Regions from separate parts of the Sporofaciens sp. St.21A7 genome, predicted to be linked through region 2. Evidence: predicted binding sites of a transcription regulator. Region 2 holds the regulator's gene; the other holds the start of a gene.
The links. The regulator Rex, encoded in region 2, represses fermentation and respiration genes when NADH is low (regulators of the CRP and FNR family bind a similar motif). The targets are predictions, from matches to a motif close to ATTGTTAANTANTTAACAAT.
Positions count from the first base shown of each region.

Region 1: pckA (phosphoenolpyruvate carboxykinase (ATP)) is a predicted target of Rex. The motif match lies at 2,233-2,252, and genes of this name have one in related genera.

Region 1 covers NZ_BAAGFN010000001.1:3,862,688-3,866,905, reverse strand. Annotated here, with positions in the region: gene AC6I3O_RS19150 (anti-sigma-I factor RsgI family protein) at 1-12, shown strand, start outside; gene AC6I3O_RS19145 (sodium-translocating pyrophosphatase) at 132-2,114, shown strand; gene pckA (phosphoenolpyruvate carboxykinase (ATP)) at 2,430-4,034, shown strand.
Region 2 covers NZ_BAAGFN010000001.1:2,787,208-2,791,425, forward strand. Annotated here, with positions in the region: gene AC6I3O_RS13675 (NAD(P)H-hydrate dehydratase) at 1-1,361, opposite strand, end outside; gene AC6I3O_RS13680 (redox-sensing transcriptional repressor Rex) at 1,489-2,133, opposite strand; gene AC6I3O_RS13685 (ABC-F family ATP-binding cassette domain-containing protein) at 2,334-4,218, shown strand, end outside.

The DNA.
Region 1 (4,218 bases), 1.1 Mb from region 2:
CATGGCCATTGATTTTAAATATAAAGAATGTAAATTATTTGTATATATTAACGAAAATTTCAAAAAAACTATAGACAACTTGTGCAAATGTGATAAGATGGAAGTATAATAAGTCTATGGGAGGGGAAATTATGGAAATTTTCTTGAATGTGGTTCCAATCCTGGGAATCGTCGCCCTGATCTTTGCGGCTGCGTTAGCTTCTAAGGTCAACAGACAGGATGCAGGAACTGAACGGATGAAAGAGATTGCGGCGTCGATCAGCGAGGGCGCCCAGGCATTTTTGACAGCCGAGTATAAGATATTGATTTTCTTTGTGATCGTGCTGTTTGTCCTGATTGGTGTCGGAATCGGAAATTGGGTGACGGCGGTATGTTTCGTAGTCGGCGCGGTGTTCTCAACGCTGGCAGGGTATTTTGGAATGAGCGTGGCGACGAAAGCGAATGTGCGGACAGCCAATGCGGCGAAGGAGAGCGGAATGAACCGCGCGCTTTCGATTGCATTTTCAGGCGGGGCGGTCATGGGAATGTGCGTAGCAGGACTTGGGGTTCTTGGTGTAAGCACAATTTACCTGATTACAGGAAATGTGGACGTATTGTCCGGGTTCAGCCTTGGCGCATCTTCGATTGCTTTGTTTGCCCGTGTGGGCGGCGGTATCTACACGAAGGCGGCGGATGTGGGAGCCGACTTGGTAGGTAAAGTAGAAGCAGGAATCCCGGAGGATGATCCCCGTAATCCAGCGGTTATTGCCGATAATGTAGGCGACAATGTAGGTGATGTTGCGGGAATGGGTGCAGACTTGTTTGAGTCTTATGTGGGAGCCTTGATTTCAGCGCTTACGCTTGGAATCGTGTATTATAAGGTGGAAGGTGCAGTCTATCCGCTGTTGATTGCAGGGCTTGGACTGATTGCATCTATACTGGGAACATTTTTCGTAAAAGGGGACGAGAATTCTAATCCTCACAAAGCGTTAAAGATGGGTTCTTATGTGGCGAGCGCTTTAGTCCTGGTGGTTGCATTTGTATTCAGCCAGTATCTTTTCGGGGATTTCAAGGCTGCGATTGCCATTGTTGCCGGATTGATTGTAGGGCTTTTGATTGGTATTATCACGGAGGTCTATACGTCCGGGGATTATAAGTCGGTAAAAGAGATTGCGGAGCAGTCCGAGACGGGGCCTGCGACGACCATCATCAGCGGGCTTGCCGTGGGCATGAAATCTACGGGTATTCCGATTCTCCTAATTAGTATCGGCATCTTCGTGGCATATCAGTTCTGCGGGCTGTATGGGATCGCCCTTGCGGCGGTGGGCATGCTGTCTACGACCGCAATTACCGTAGCTGTAGATGCCTATGGGCCAATTGCGGACAATGCCGGGGGGATTGCAGAGATGTCCGGCCTGGATGTCAAAGTTCGCAAGATTACAGATAAGCTGGATGCTGTGGGCAACACGACGGCGGCGATGGGTAAGGGATTTGCAATCGGTTCTGCGGCTTTGACCGCCCTTGCGCTCTTTGTCTCCTATGCCGAGGCAGTGCAGCTGAAGAACATTGACTTGCTGGACAGCCGTGTGATTATCGGTCTGTTCATCGGCGGTATGCTCCCCTTCTTGTTCTCCGCTATGACGATGGAATCTGTTTCAAAGGCGGCGTACAAGATGATTGAAGAAGTAAGGCGGCAGTTCCGTGAGAAACCGGGAATTATGAAAGGAACGGATAAGCCGGATTATAAGTCCTGCGTTGCCATCTCGACGACGGCTGCGTTGAAGGAGATGCTTGTGCCGGGAATCATGGCGGTAGTGGCGCCTCTGGCAGTCGGGCTTTTGTTAGGGCCGGCATCACTGGGAGGCTTGCTGGCAGGCGCGCTTGTCACAGGCGTTATGATGGCGATTTTCATGTCCAATGCAGGCGGCGCATGGGACAATGCGAAGAAATATATTGAAGACGGGACTCATGGCGGCAAAGGAAGTGAAGCCCACAAGGCCGCGGTAGTCGGAGATACGGTGGGAGATCCGTTCAAGGATACGTCGGGACCGTCCATTAATATACTGATTAAGCTTATGACGGTCGTGTCACTGGTATTCGCGCCCCTGTTCTTAACCGTTGGGGGTCTGTTATGATCGTTCTTTACTGACAGACTGGGAGACGTTTTGTAAGGAAACGGTCTCCCTTTGTTTTTTGTAATCAGTCGTAGTGAGTGGATTGAAGGAATAGATGGCGCCAAGCCTGAGATGACAGATTGTTAAAAATTTATCCTTTTTTGAAAAATTTAGATGATTTTTATTGATTTTATTTTTTTATTATGTATACTATTTATCAGAGGAAGTAAGAGAATTGGCTTCCGGATGATATACCGTGGATTCCGTGTAGTACCGGTATTCGTAGATGGTTATCATTAAGAAACTGTATACTATGAAAAAAGGAGATTATGAAAGATGGCAGAGATTAATTTGAGCAAGTATGGCATCAATGGCACCACTGAAATCGTACACAACCCTTCTTATGAGATGTTATTCGAGGAAGAGACGAAACCGGAACTGGAAGGTTTTGAAAAGGGACAGGTCAGCGAGCTTGGCGCAGTGAATGTCATGACTGGTATCTACACCGGACGTTCACCGAAAGACAAATTCATCGTTATGGATGAGAATTCCAAGGACACCGTGTGGTGGACCTCCGATGAATACAAGAACGATAACCACCCGGCTTCCGAAGAGACTTGGAAGGCAGTGAAGGACATTGCCTTGAAAGAACTCTCTAATAAGAGGCTGTTTGTTGTAGACGCTTTCTGCGGTGCGAACGAAGACACACGTATGTCTATCCGTTTTATCATGGAAGTTGCATGGCAGGCACATTTCATCCGGAATATGTTCATTATGCCGACCGAGGAAGAGCTTGAGAAGTTTGAGCCTGATTTCGTTGTTTACAATGCATCCAAGGCGAAAGTAGAGAACTATAAAGAACTCGGGCTGAATTCTGAGACGGCTGCTATGTTCAACATTACAAGCCGCGAGCAGGTGATTGTCAATACATGGTACGGCGGAGAGATGAAGAAGGGTATGTTCTCTATGATGAACTACTATCTGCCGCTGAAAGGTATCGCTTCCATGCACTGTTCAGCCAACACGGACATGAACGGAGAGAACACGGCTATCTTCTTTGGTCTTTCCGGAACAGGCAAGACGACGCTTTCCACAGATCCGAAGAGGCTTCTTATCGGTGATGACGAGCACGGCTGGGATGACGACGGTATCTTCAACTTTGAAGGCGGATGCTATGCGAAGGTCATCAACCTTGACAAAGAGTCTGAGCCGGATATCTATAATGCGATTAAGAGAGACGCCCTTCTTGAGAACGTTACTCTGGACGCAGAAGGCAAGATCGACTTCAACGATAAGAGCGTGACGGAGAATACCCGTGTATCCTATCCGATCAACCACATCGAGAAGATCGTGCGTCCAAAATCTGCAGCTCCGGCAGCAAAAGAAGTTATCTTCCTGTCCGCAGATGCGTTTGGCGTACTGCCGCCGGTATCCATCCTTACTCCGGAGCAGACACAGTACTACTTCCTGTCAGGATTTACAGCGAAACTTGCAGGAACAGAGCGCGGCATTACTGAGCCGACGCCTACCTTCTCTGCTTGTTTCGGACAGGCTTTCCTTGAACTGCATCCGACGAAGTATGCAGAGGAGCTCGTAAAGAGAATGGAAAAGAGCGGCGCGAAGGCTTATCTGGTAAATACCGGATGGAATGGAACCGGAAAGCGTATCTCTATCCGTGATACCCGTGGTATTATCGATGCGATTTTGAACGGAGATATCCTGAAGGCATCTACCAAGAAGATTCCATACTTCAACTTTGATGTTCCGACAGAGCTTCCGGGCGTAGACACGAATATCTTAGATCCACGCAATACTTATGCAGATGCTTCCCAGTGGGAGGAGAAGGCTAAGGATCTGGCTCAGAGATTCGTGAAGAACTTTGCGAAGTATGAAGGAAATGAAGCCGGAAAGGCTTTGGTTCCGGCAGGCCCACAGTTATAACCTAAAATTAATATCGGATGTGAAAGAACCGGCGCTTATTGTTTGGCGCCGGTTCTTATTTGATAGGAACTCTATTGTTATCCGCCCTGAAATTAGATATAATAAATGAAAAGAAATCTGGCAAGGAGTGCCATAAGCCGTATATCATAGATTTTATACGGCAATAATTTAAACGATGCTCTGG
Region 2 (4,218 bases):
CCGTCCATGCCCTGTGCCAGAAGCCCGGCTATGATACCTGCCAGTACATCGCCGGAACCAGCCTTCGCCATCGAAGCATTTCCAGAACGGTTGACATACATTCCCCCTGTGGGAGAGGCAACCACAGTACGGGAATCCTTGAGGACGCAGGTGCAGTTTTGGCTTTCAACGAATTCTCCCAGAATACCCATACGGCCTTCCTTCAATTCTCCCACGCTTCTGCGAACCAAACGTGACATTTCTTTCATATGGGGCGTCAGCACAAGGGTTTTCACATCCTTTGAATACTCCATCTCTTCCCAATGCCCCGCTAACAGGTTCAATCCGTCCGCATCTACCAGACAAGGAACCTCCGCCTTCTGAAGCGTCGTCTCTAACAGCTTGCACGCCGTCTCTTTTGTCCCGATTCCCGAACCGATACAGATTGCATCCGCCCAGGAAAGCAGCCCTTTCAGTTCCTCCTTTCGGTACTCCGTATAAGTAGAAATAACCGCCTCGGGAAGAAGCTGCTGCAAGATAACCCGGTTCTCCTCTGGCGTATAGATCCGCACCAGTCCCGCGCCTGAGAGATAAGCCGCCTTTGCATTCAGGAAAGCTGCGCCGGACATCCCTTTGCTTCCGGCAATCACCAACAGTTTCCCATAGGTCCCTTTATTAGAATCCGCCTTGCGCACAGGCAGCATCTTTCTGTAATCCCCGCTTTCACAGAGATACATAAGCCTAGATTCCTTGGAAAGTCCTTCCGTATGGATTCCGATGTCCGTAACCGACACCTTCCCCGCATACTCTTTTCCCGGGTACAGCACAAGCCCCAGTTTTTCTAACTGGAATGTGACCGTCAGGTCTGCCCGGAATGCAGTCCCAAGGACGCCTCCCGTATCCGCCGAAATACCTGACGGCATATCGACGGCAAACTTCACGCCGCCCGCCCGGTTCATCTTCTCCAGAATGTCAAAATATTTTCCTTCGACTTTCCTGCTAAGCCCTACGCCGAAAACAGCATCTATGATGATACTATATTCACCATCCTTAAATTCGTTGCATATCTCGCCGCCGATTTCCAAGAGCCGCTCCATCTGACGCTTCGTCTCCTCCGTACAATGGGAAGCGTTACCGACAAAGCATACAAGCGGGGCGTATCCTTTCTGCCAAAGAAGCCGCGCTATGGCGAACCCGTCCCCTCCGTTATTTCCGGAGCCGCAGACGATACAGGCTCTTGACAAGTCAAGCCCTTCTTCCTCCATCACCTTCACACAGGAAACCGCCGCCCTTTCCATCAACTCTAAGGAGGGGATTCCCACCTCCCGGATGGTATACTGATCCGCCCTCTTCATCTGAGCGCCATTCACCAGATATCGCATATGTTCCTCCTTATTCCCCATACCTTCCCGGCCGGACGCAAACGGCAGCAGGATACAGCGGGTAAAATCAACAAACTGTATGAAAAATACTTTTTCTAAAAGCAATTTCCATACAGTCTTTCAATCATTACTTTTTGTGTTCCTCATTGAACCTGTTAATTTTATAGGACAACTGCATCAGGCTCTCCGACAGATGCACATTCTCAACGATAACATGCTCCGGCAGGTTCAAATCTGTGTGAGCAAAATTCCAGATTGCCCTCACGCCGTTGGCGACCAGGAGATCCGCCACCTCCACCGCCCGGTCCTTAGGGATGGTAAGAGCCGCAATCTCTACCTCGTTGTCCTTCACAAACTCGCCAAGCTCCTCGATCATCCGAACCGGTACGCCCCGTATCGTCATGCCCGCAAGCCTTGGGTTCACATCAAAAATTCCTTTCAGGATGAATCCCCTCTTCTCGAATGCCGCATAATTCGCCAGGGCCTGTCCCAGATTACCGGCGCCTATGATAATCATACGGTGATCTTCCTCCAAGCCCAGGATCTTACCGATCTCCGTATAAAGATACTTCACGTTATATCCATATCCCTGCTGCCCAAATCCGCCGAAATTATTAAGATCCTGACGAATCTGGGATGCCGTCACCTTCATCCGCCTGCTCAGGTCATTGGACGAGATCCGCTCTACCCCGTTCTCCAATAACTCACCAAGATATCTGTAATACCTGGGCAACCTTCGTATGACTGCCTGGGAAATTTCTCTTTCTTCCAATTTTAATTCACCTTCCATTTCCTTTCTAATACCCAATTATATAGAATTGTTAGATTAAAGTCAAACTTTTAGTTGTATTTTGTATAATTTTCGTTATAATGAAAGGGTATCAGCCTGCCAAAAAAGCAGGCTCATTTACTCAATTACAACGTCTGATCGGCCAAAACCACAGACAGGAAACACAAAAAAGGAGGGACATCATGATACTGGCATGCCACGGACTTTGCAAATCCTTCGGTGAAAATGTCATCGTCACGGAAGGTTCATTTCATATAGAAGACCACGAAAAAGCCGCCCTCGTAGGGCCAAACGGCGCCGGAAAGACCACGCTGTTCAAGATGATTGTCGGCGAACTCCCCACAGACGGCGGGGAAATCGTCCTGACCAAAGGAAAGACTTTGGGCTATCTCGCCCAGCATCAGGACATGGTAAGCGGCAGTAACATCTATGAAGAAGTAAAACTGGCCAAGGCAGACATTATCGCCATGGAGCAGCAGATCCGTTCGATTGAGCTGGAACTGAAATCTCTGGAAGGGGACGCCCTTGCCGCACGTCTGGAGACCTACCACAGGCTGACCGCCGCTTTCGAGCGTGATAATGGATACGCCTATGAAAGCGAGATTACAGGCGTCCTCAAAGGACTTGGCTTTGGCGAAGAGGATTTCTCCAAGCCCGTAGCCACCCTCTCGGGAGGCCAGAAGACACGGGTGTCTCTGGGGAAACTCCTGCTTACGAAACCAGACATCCTGCTCCTTGACGAGCCGACTAACCACTTGGACCTAAACTCCATTGCATGGCTTGAGACCTATCTTTTGAATTACCCTGGAGCCGTACTGATCGTCTCCCATGACCGATATTTCCTGGACCGGGTCGTTACGAAAATCTTAGAAATCGAACTTGGGAAACTCATGGTCTATACAGGAAACTACAGCGCCTACGCCGAGAAAAAAAGGCAGCTTAGGGAAGCCAGGCTCAAAGAATACTTAAACCAACAGCAGGAAATCAAACACCACGAGGCAGTCATCGAAAAACTGCGCTCATTTAACCGGGAAAAGTCCATCAAGCGGGCGGAAAGCCGGGAAAAAATGCTGGAAAAAATCAAGCCCATAGAAAAACCTGCCGAAATGAATACCGAAATCCATTTAACATTGGAACCCTCGCGTATCAGCGGCAATGACGTGCTGTCCGTAGATTCCCTTGGCAAATCTTTTCCCAATCAGGTATTGTTCACGGATGTCAGCTTTGAAATCAAACGTGGGGAACATATCGCCGTCATCGGGGACAACGGGACGGGAAAGACTACGCTCCTGAAAATCCTGAACCAGGTACTACCTGCCGACACAGGGACGTTCACCTTGGGAACCAACGTCGAAATCGGCTATTATGACCAGGAACACCATGTACTCCACATGGAAAAGACCATTTTCGATGAAATCTCCGACGACTACCCGGAGCTTACCAACACCAGGATACGCAACATGCTGGCGGCATTCCTGTTCACAGGGGACGACGTATTCAAACGGATCGGGGATTTAAGCGGCGGTGAGCGGGGCCGCGTTTCACTGGCGAAGCTGATGCTTTCACGGGCGAACTTCCTGATTCTGGACGAGCCCACGAACCATCTGGACATCACCTCCAAGGAGATCCTTGAGAAGGCGCTGAACGACTATACCGGGACTCTGCTCTATGTGTCCCATGACCGGTATTTTATCAACCAGACGGCGACGCGGATTCTGGAACTGGTCAACCACACTTTCGTCAACTATATCGGGAATTACGACTATTATCTGGAAAAACGGGAAGAACTGACCGCCGCTTATGCCGGAGGCGAGGAAGCGCTTTCTTCCTCTGCCGGAACCGTATCGGAATCGAAATTAAGCTGGCAGGAACAGAAAGAGGCGCAGGCAAGGGAGCGGAAACGCTTAAACGAACTGAAAAAGACCGAGGAGCGCATCACCACCCTTGAGGAGCGGGATGCTGAGATTGACCGTATGATGGCGCAGGAGGAAGTATTTACCAACTCCATGAAGTGCCAGGAATTGGCGGACGAAAAGGCTTCGATTGCAGCGGAATTAGAAGTATTAT